DNA from 2 places in the Streptomyces sp. 3211.6 genome. Region 1 is predicted to be linked to the other one. Evidence: riboswitches for the same ligand, from Rfam matches in the RefSeq annotation. Region 1 holds a riboswitch; the other holds the start of a gene.
What was found. Region 1 has a riboswitch for cobalamin ahead of cobN (cobaltochelatase subunit CobN). Riboswitches for the same ligand answer to the same signal wherever they lie in the genome.
Positions count from the first base shown of each region.

Region 2: another riboswitch for cobalamin. It lies ahead of BX286_RS25595 (energy-coupling factor ABC transporter permease); the one in region 1 lies ahead of cobN (cobaltochelatase subunit CobN).

Region 1 is NZ_RBXC01000001.1:6,190,639-6,194,840, forward strand. It holds gene cobN (cobaltochelatase subunit CobN) at 1-1,659, opposite strand, end outside; cobalamin riboswitch at 1,692-1,849, opposite strand; partial or broken gene BX286_RS37910 (cobalamin biosynthesis protein CobG) at 2,226-2,739, shown strand; gene BX286_RS38095 (hypothetical protein) at 2,724-4,037, shown strand; gene BX286_RS28520 (precorrin-8X methylmutase) at 4,034-4,202, shown strand, end outside.
Region 2 is NZ_RBXC01000001.1:5,505,103-5,509,304, reverse strand. It holds gene BX286_RS25610 (SsgA family sporulation/cell division regulator) at 124-531, shown strand; gene BX286_RS25605 (hypothetical protein) at 623-1,138, shown strand; gene BX286_RS25600 (flavodoxin family protein) at 1,158-1,868, opposite strand; cobalamin riboswitch at 1,992-2,187, shown strand; gene BX286_RS25595 (energy-coupling factor ABC transporter permease) at 2,217-2,912, shown strand; gene BX286_RS25590 (energy-coupling factor ABC transporter substrate-binding protein) at 2,912-3,277, shown strand; gene cbiQ (cobalt ECF transporter T component CbiQ) at 3,281-4,030, shown strand; gene BX286_RS25580 (ATP-binding cassette domain-containing protein) at 4,027-4,202, shown strand, end outside.

The DNA of each region.
Region 1 (4,202 bases):
GCCGAGGGCCGCGTCCGGGGAGCAGGAGGCGGACAGGCCCGCGTTCTTGCCGGGCAGCCATTCGAGGTTGCCGTGCTTGCCCAGGTGGATCATGGCGTCGGCGCCGAAGCCGCCGTCGGCGGCCGATGCCTGGATCCAGCGGTAGGCGGCCAGGTAGTGGTGCGAGGGCGGCAGGTCCGGGTCGTGGTAGATCGCGATCGGGTTCTCGCCGAAGCCGCGCGGCGGCTGGATGAGGATGAGGAGGTTCCCACGGCGCAGGGCGGCGAGGACGATGTCGCCGTCCGGGTTCGAGGAGCGGTCCACGAACATGTTGCCGGGGGCTTCGCCCCAGTGCTCCTCGACGCTCTCGCGGAGGTCCGCGGGCAGCTCGGCGAACCAGCGCTTGTAGTCGGCCGCCGGGATGCGGACCGGGTTGCGGGCCAGCTGCTCCTCGGTGAGCCAGTCCTGGTCGTGGCCGCCGGCCTCGATCAGGGCGCGGATCAGCTCGTCGCCGTCGCCGGAGACCAGGCCCGGGATGTCGGCGGCGGGGCCGAAGTCGTAACCGGCCGAGATGAGGGTGCGCAGGAGTTCCACCGCGCTGGCCGGGGTGTCCAGGCCGACCGCGTTGCCGATGCGGGAGTGCTTGGTGGGGTACGCGGAGAGGACCAGCGCGATCTTCTTGTCGGCGGCGGCGATGTGCCGCAGGCGGGCGTGGCGGACGGCGATGCCGGCCACGCGGGCGGCGCGTTCGGCGTCGGCGACGTAGGCGGGCAGGCCGTCCTCGTCGATCTCCTTGAAGGAGAACGGGACGGTGATCAGCCGGCCGTCGAACTCGGGCACGGCGACCTGGGTGGCGGCGTCGAGCGGGGACAGGCCCTCGTCGTTCTCCTCCCAGTTGCCGCGCGAGCCCGTCAGGCACAGGGCCTGGAGGATCGGCACGCCGAGACCGGCCAGGGCGCCCGCGTCCCACGACTCGTCGTCCCCGCCCGCCGAGGCGGTGGCGGGGCGGGTGCCGCCGGCGGCGAGGACGGTGGTGATGACCGCGTCCGCGCCGGACAGGGCCTGGAGGAGTTCCGGCTCGGGCGTGCGCAGGGAGGAGACGTACAGGGGGAGCGGGCGGCCGCCCTTGGCCTCGATGGCGTCGCACAGGGCGTGGACGAAGGCGATGTTGCCGCTCATCTGGTGGGCGCGGTAGTAGAGCACCGCGACCTGGGGGCCGGTCGCCTCCGTGGCGGGGCGCTCCAGGGGGCCCCAGGTGGGGGAGGCGGCCGGGGGCTCGAAGCCGTGGCCGGTGAGCAGGACCGTGTCGGAGAGGAAGCGGGCCAGCTGGCCGAGGTTGGCCGGGCCGCCGTGCGCGAGGTAGCCGTGCGCCTCGGCGGCGATGCCGATCGGGACCGTGGAGGCCTCCATCAGCTGGGCGTCCGGGGCCTGTTCGCCGGTCAGGACCACCACGGGGCGGGTCTGGCCGGGGGCGAGGAGCACGTCGAGGCCCTCCTGCCAGGCGCGCAGGCCGCCGAGGAGGCGTACGACGACCAGCTCGGCGCCGTCGAGGAGGCCGGGGAGGTCGTCGAGGGGGAGGCGGGAGGGGTTCGCGAACCGGTACGGCACGGGGCCGCCGGCGGTGTTCGCGGCGCGGGCGCTGAGCAGATCGGTGTCGGACGTCGACAGCAGCAGGATCATGCGGCGGCAGGCCTTCCTCGGGGTTTCCGCGCCCCGGGCAGTGAGGACAGCGGGAGTTCCTGACTCACCCGGCGGATCGCTCCGCGGGGCTCACAGTGGCGGGACCGCGCCGGAATCGCACCGGGCTTCCTCCCATGTCGCCGTCCTCGGCGATGACGGGCCGAGTGGTCCGCCGGAAGGTCATCTTAGGTGGCCTTTTCCCTGGCCGGGAGGTGGGGTGGCCCGGTGGGGTGGGTCGGTCTCGCGGGCGGGTGGGGTGTGGTGGGGTGCGGTGCGGTGCGGTGCGGTGCGGTGCGGTGCGGTGTGCCGTGGGGGCTCTGCCCTCGGGGCTGCGCCGCAAACGCCGGGCGGGGGTGGGGGCCGCTGCGCGGAGCCGTCTCCCCGCCCCGCCCTTTCGCCGTCTCTCCGCCAGCTACCGCTGGGAGGTGCCCCCAGGGGCTCCGCCCCGGACCCCGCGTCTCGGACGCCGGCGAGGCCGGATTTCGCCCGGCGGGGTCCGGACGCTCACGGCGGATCCCCTGGTCGGGGTGGCGACGGACACAGGTCGGGGGTGGGGAATCGTGGGTATGCTCGCGGCCATGCCGCCCCAGCCACCTTCCGCCGCATCGCGGGACGAACCCGTCATACGTGACCGCGGTGACGCCTGTCCCGGCGCGTTGCGGCTGCACGCCGCCGACGACGGCTACCTCGCGCGCGTCCGGATCCCCGGCGGGCTGCTCACCACGCGGCAGGCCGTCGCCCTCGGAGACGCCGCCGACCGGTTCGGCGATGGGCACCTGGAGCTCACCTCCCGCGGCAACGTCCAGCTGCGCGGTCTCGCCGAAGGCTGCGGCGGCGGGCTCGCGGAGCTCCTGGACGGAGCCGGGCTGCTGCCCGCGCCCAGCCATGAGCGGGTGCGCAACATCGTGGCCACCCCGGTGGCCGGGCCCCAAGTCGTGGGCTGGGTCCGGGAACTCGACCGGCTGCTGTGCGCCAGCGCCCGGGCGGCGGAGCTGTCCGGCCGGTTCCTGTTCGCCCTCGACGACGGGCGGGGGGACGTGGCCGCCCTCGACCCCGATGTGACCGTGCTGGCACGCGGTCCCGAGGCCGCCCGCGGCCCGGGAAGTTCCACGGATCCGGACGGCGCGGCGGTCCCTGCGGGTCCTGTCGGTCCCAGGGGTTCCGATGGCCTCGACGGCCGTGGTGGCCTCGACAGCCTTGACGGATTCGGTGGCCGCGACGGCGGCGACGGCCGCGGTGGCCGCGGTGGCCGCGGTGGCCGCGTCGGGCTCAACAGCCCCGGTGGCCCTGACGGCCGCGGTGGCCGCGACAGGCTCAACGGCCCCCACGGCAGGCTCAATGGCCCCGAGGGCCATGGTGGCCTCGACGGATTCGATGGCTGCGAAGGCCGCGAAGGCCGCGAAGGCCGCGATGGCGGTGGCCGCGGTGGCTTCGATGGCCTCGACGGCCGTGGTGGCCTTGACGGTTTCGGTGGCTGCGAAGGCCTCAATAGCCGCGATGGCGGTGGCCTTGACGGCCGCGGTGGCCGCGACGGCCCCGGTGGCCCGAAGGGGGCCGGCGGATCTGGCGGTTCCGGGGCCGGGGCGGAGGCCGGGGTCGGTAGCGGCGGTGGGCGGCGGGCCCTCGTACGGCTCGGAGCCGGGCGTGGTGCCGTCGAGGTCGCGGCCGTCGATGCCGCACGGGCCGCTCTGTGTGCCGCAGAGTACTTCCTCGATGTCGTCGGTACCGCCGGGACCCGGGCCTGGCGGCTTGCCGAATTGCCCCCCGAACACGCCTTGGACGAGTGGGAGTTCGTTCGGCGCCTAGCCGACGCAGGGATCGCCGCCGGGCACGTGCCCGAGGTGGCCTGGCCGTACGCCGAGCCGCCCCGGCCCGGGCGCGTGGGCGCGGCCGGGCTGTGCGTGCTGCCCCCGCTCGGGCGGGTCGGCACCGCGCAGTGGCGGGTCCTGGCCGAGGCCGCCGACGGCGGCGACGGCGAGCTGCGCGTCACCCCGTGGCGCAGCCTCGTCCTCCCGCGCGCGGACGCCGACGGCGCCGCACGCATCGAGGCGGCCGGCCTCGTCGTCCGGCCCGAAAGCCCCTGGCGGGCCGTCACCGCCTGTACGGGCAAGCCCGGTTGCGTCAAGTCCCTCGCGGACGTACGCGCCGACGCGCGTGCCGTCGTAAGGGAACAGAAGGCCGCCGGGGAACTGCCCGTGCACTGGTCGGGCTGCGCCCGCCGGTGCGGGCATCCGCGCGGCACCGCCTGGGCGGACCTCGTCGCCACCCCCGACGGCTACGAACTCGACGGGCGGCCCGTCCCGCACGCAGACCTGGCGGCCGCCCTCACGGCCGCACGCACCACCCCCACCACAACCGAAGCCGCAGTGAAGAAATGAGCGAGTACACCGTGTTCGAGTACGAGAAGGACGGCGCCGCGATCTACCGCCAGTCCTTTGCCACGATCCGCGCCGAGGCGGACCTCTCCGGGCTGCCCGCCTCGGTCGCCCAGGTCGCGGTGCGCATGATTCACGCCTGCGGCATGACCGACCTCCCCCAGGACC
Region 2 (4,202 bases), 690 kb from region 1:
CGTCCGGGGAAGAGGGGTCCCACGGCCCGCCCGGGTCGGGACCTTCGGCCCCCGGGCGGCGGGCGGTACGTGCACTAGCGTGCTTCGGGGGGCGCTGTTACCCCGCGAAGAGAGGCAGCCGCCATGGCCATCACCGAACACCGTGTCCTGCCGCTGCGGCTGGAGGCCGCACCGCTGCCGGTCCCCCTGGAGGGCGTCTTCGTCTACCGCACGGACCGGCCCTACGAGGTCGCCGTGGAGTTCCAGGGCGCCGGCGTCCGGATCGCCCGCTGGGTGTTCTCGCGGGAGCTGCTGATCGACGGGCAGACCTGCGCCACCGGGGAGGGCGACATACAGGTGTGGCCGCGGTGGACGGGCACCGAGCCCCGCGTCCTGCTGGCCCTGAGCAACGGCGAGCGGGGCTGCGTGGTCTCCGTGCGGGCCAAGGACCTGCGCGGGCTGTGCCGGCGGATGACCGAGCTGGTCCCACGGGGGCAGGAGCAGCGCCACTACGACCTGGACGCCGAGCTGAGCGCACTGCTGACCTTCTGAGCCGGCGGGCCGCCCCGTGCAACCACGGGGCCCCCGGGAATGTCATACCGGATGACAGTCATTCCCCGTCTCAGAGGATCGGGGGGACGCCATGCGTCACCACCCGCACCGCCGCCGGTTCGTGGCCCTGGCCACAGGTGCCCTGCTGACCGCAGGGCTCGCGCTCGCCGCACCGGCCTCGGCGGCCGCACCGGCCGCCGTCCGCTCCACGACCCCGCTCGTCGTCAACGCCCGCTGGGGCGGTCACTGCACGTACGACCGGATCGTGATCGACCTCCAGGGCTCCGTGCCCTCCTTCACCGTCACTCCCGTCTCCCAGCTGGTCTACGACGGCTCCGGCAAGCCGGTCCCGCTGCCGGGGAAGTACTTCCTGGAGATCCGCCTGCACCCGGCCGCCGGCCACGACGACGCGGGCAACAACGTCTACCAGGGCCCCAAGCTCCAGCAGATCAGCCTCAGCAAGCTCAAGGGCCTGGCCCTGACCGGTGACTTCGAGGGGTACGTGACCTTCGGGGCCGCCTTCGACACCCCGCCCGCCTACAGCACCTCCGTCCTGCACGCGCCCGAGCGGCTCGTGGTGGACATCGCCCATCCGAACACCTGCTGACGCCGGACGCCGGACACCCTCAGCGGTGTTCGGGGTTCGGGAAGTCGAAACGGCAGCCGGCGTCCCACTCGGAGCGCTGGTTGCCGTGGGCGGGGACGCCCCCGGCGCGCTTGAGGAGCGCCGCGAGGTGCATCAGGTTCCAGGACATGAACGTCGTGTTGCGGTTGGTGAAGTCGTTCTCGGGGCCGCCGGAGCCCGGGTCGAGGTACGAGGGGCCGGGGCCGGCCTCGCCGATCCAGCCCGCGTCCGCCTGCGGCGGGATGGCGTAGCCCAGGTGCTGGAGGCTGTAGAGGACGTTCATGGCGCAGTGTTTGACGCCGTCCTCGTTGCCGGTGATCAGCGCGCCGCCGACCCGCCCGTAGTAGGCGTACTGGCCCCGGTCGTTCAGCAGCGAGGAGCAGGCGTAGAGCCGCTCGATGACCTGCTTCATGACCGAGCTGTTGTCGCCGAGCCAGATGGGGCCGCAGAGGACGAGGATGTCGGCGTCCATGATCTGGCTGTAGAGCACCGGCCACTGGTCGCTCTCCCAGCCGTGGTCGGTCATGTCCGGCCAGACGCCGGTGGCGATGTCGTGGTCGACGGCGCGGATCAGCGAGGTCCGCGCGCCGGCCGACTCCATGACGGCGCGGCTCCGCGAGATCAGCCCCTCGGTGTTGCTGGTCTCGGGCGAGCGCTTGAGGGTGCAGTTGAGGTAGACGGCGGACAGGTCGGAGTAGTCGTAGGCGGCCACGCCCCCACCCTGCGGGGCCGCCGCCGCCCGCGCCAGCGTTCGGCACCCTTCCGGGGGGCGAAGCGGAATTGAGCCATCCGATCGGCCGGATCGGTCCGGGTTGATACCGGTCCGTGCGGGCGACTAGGGTCAGCTGGCCTTGGTGTTCGGGAAACCGGTGGAAAACCGGTGCGGCCCTCGCCACTGTGATCGGGAAGTCCAGCTCCACCCCTCGCGGGAGCCACTGGGACCGTGCGGGAGACCGCAGGGACCCGGGAAGGCGGAGCCGGGGCGGCAGTACCCGTCAGCCAGGAGACCGGCCGGGGCGCGTACGTCCATCCACGAGGTGCTGGAGAGGTCTCCCGACTCATGCACATAGCCGAGGGGTTCCTGCCCCCGCTGCACGCGGCCGCCTGGGGCGCCGCGTCCGCCCCGTTCGTCGTCCACGGGGTCCGCGCGCTGACCCGCGAGGTCAAGTCCCACCCCGAGAGCACACTGCTCCTCGGCGCGTCCGGTGCATTCACTTTCGTCCTGTCCGCCCTGAAGATCCCCTCGGTGACGGGCAGTTGCTCGCACCCCACGGGGACCGGGCTCGGCGCCGTCCTCTTCCGGCCGCCCATCATGGCGGTGCTCGGCACGATCACCCTGCTGTTCCAGGCCCTGCTGCTGGCGCACGGCGGGCTCACCACCCTCGGCGCCAACGTCTTCTCGATGGCCATCGCCGGGCCCTGGGCCGGGTACGCGGTCTACAAGCTGCTGCGCAGGTCCGGCGCCCCGCTGATGGTCACCGTCTTCTTCGGCGCCTTCTTCGCCGACCTGGTCACCTACTGCGTGACCTCGGTCCAGCTGGCCCTCGCCTTCCCGGACCCGTCGAGCGGATTCCCGGGCTCCCTGGAGAAGTTCGCGGGCATCTTCGCCCTCACCCAGATCCCGCTCGCGGTCAGCGAGGGGCTGCTGACGGTGCTCGTGATGCGGCTGCTGATGCAGTCGAGCAAGTCGGACCTGGTCCGGCTCGGGGTCGCCAAGCTGACCGGAGCCAAGCGGACCGAGGGGGCGGCAGCCTGATGAGCCGGAACGCCAAGATCAACACCCTGCTGCTGCTCCTGGTGGCCGCACTGGCCGTGCTGCCGCTCGCGCTGGGGCTCGGCGAGGGCAAGGAGGAGCCCTTCGCGGGCGCCGACGCCCAGGCGGAGTCGGCCATCACCGAGCTGGAGCCGGACTACGAGCCCTGGTTCTCCCCGCTGTACGAGCCTCCGTCGGGCGAGGTGGAGTCCGCCCTGTTCGCCCTCCAGGCGGCCCTGGGCGCGGGCGTGCTCGCGTACTACTTCGGGGTCCGCAGGGGCCGCCGGCAGGGCGCGGCCCAGGCCCTGGCGCAGACGGCGGCCGGAGCCGGGGCGCAGGCCCCCGCCGAGCCCGCGCGGGAGCCGTAGCCGGTGCTGCCGATCGACGTCGCGGCGCACTCCAGCCGCTGGCGGGGCCGCCATCCGCTGGAGAAGGCCCTGCTCGGGTTCGGGCTGACCGTCACCGCGGTGTGCCTGCCCCCGTGGCCCGGCGGGCCGCTGGTGGCCGCAGCGACCCTGGCAGTGCTGCTGGGGCCCGCCGGGGTGTCCGGGCGCCGGCTGTGGCGGGCCTTCCGGGTCCCGCTGGGGTTCTGCGTCACCGGCGCGCTGCCGCTGCTTGTGTCGGTGGGCGGTCCCGACGGGCTCCTCGCGCCGGCCCCGGACGGGCCCCGGCACGCGCTGGACCTGCTGCTGCGCACCTCGGCCGCCTCGCTGGGAGTGCTGCTGTTCGCCTTCACCACGCCCGTCTCGGACGTGCTGCCGCGGCTGGTGCGGGCCGGGGTGCCCGCGCCGGTGGTGGACGTGGCCCTGGTCATGTACCGGATCGGCTTCCTGCTGCTGGACTCCCTCGCCCAGGTCCGCCGGGCCCAGGCGGCCCGGCTCGGGCAGGCCGGGCGGGCCGCCGCCTGGCGTTCGGTGGCCGGGCTCGCGGCGACCTCGTTCGTCCGGGCCTTCGACCGCGCCGCCCGGCTCCAGGAGGGGCTCGCGGGGCGGGGTTACGACGGCGCGCTGCGGGTGCTGGTCCCGCCGGCGCGGCTGTCCCGGCGGTTCCTGGCGGCCGCCGCCGCCCTCCTGGCCGCCCTGGTCGCGGGGACCCTCGTACTGAAGGAGCTGGGGCTGTGACCCCGTTGGTGGAACTGGCCGGCGCGGGATACGCGTACGAGGACGGCCCGGCCGTGCTGTCGGGCGTGGACTTCGCGATCGCCGAGGGGCGGGCGCTGGTGCTGCTGGGCCGCAACGGCAGCGGCAAGACCACGCTGATGCGGCTGCTGAGCGGGGGCCTGCGGCCCGCGTC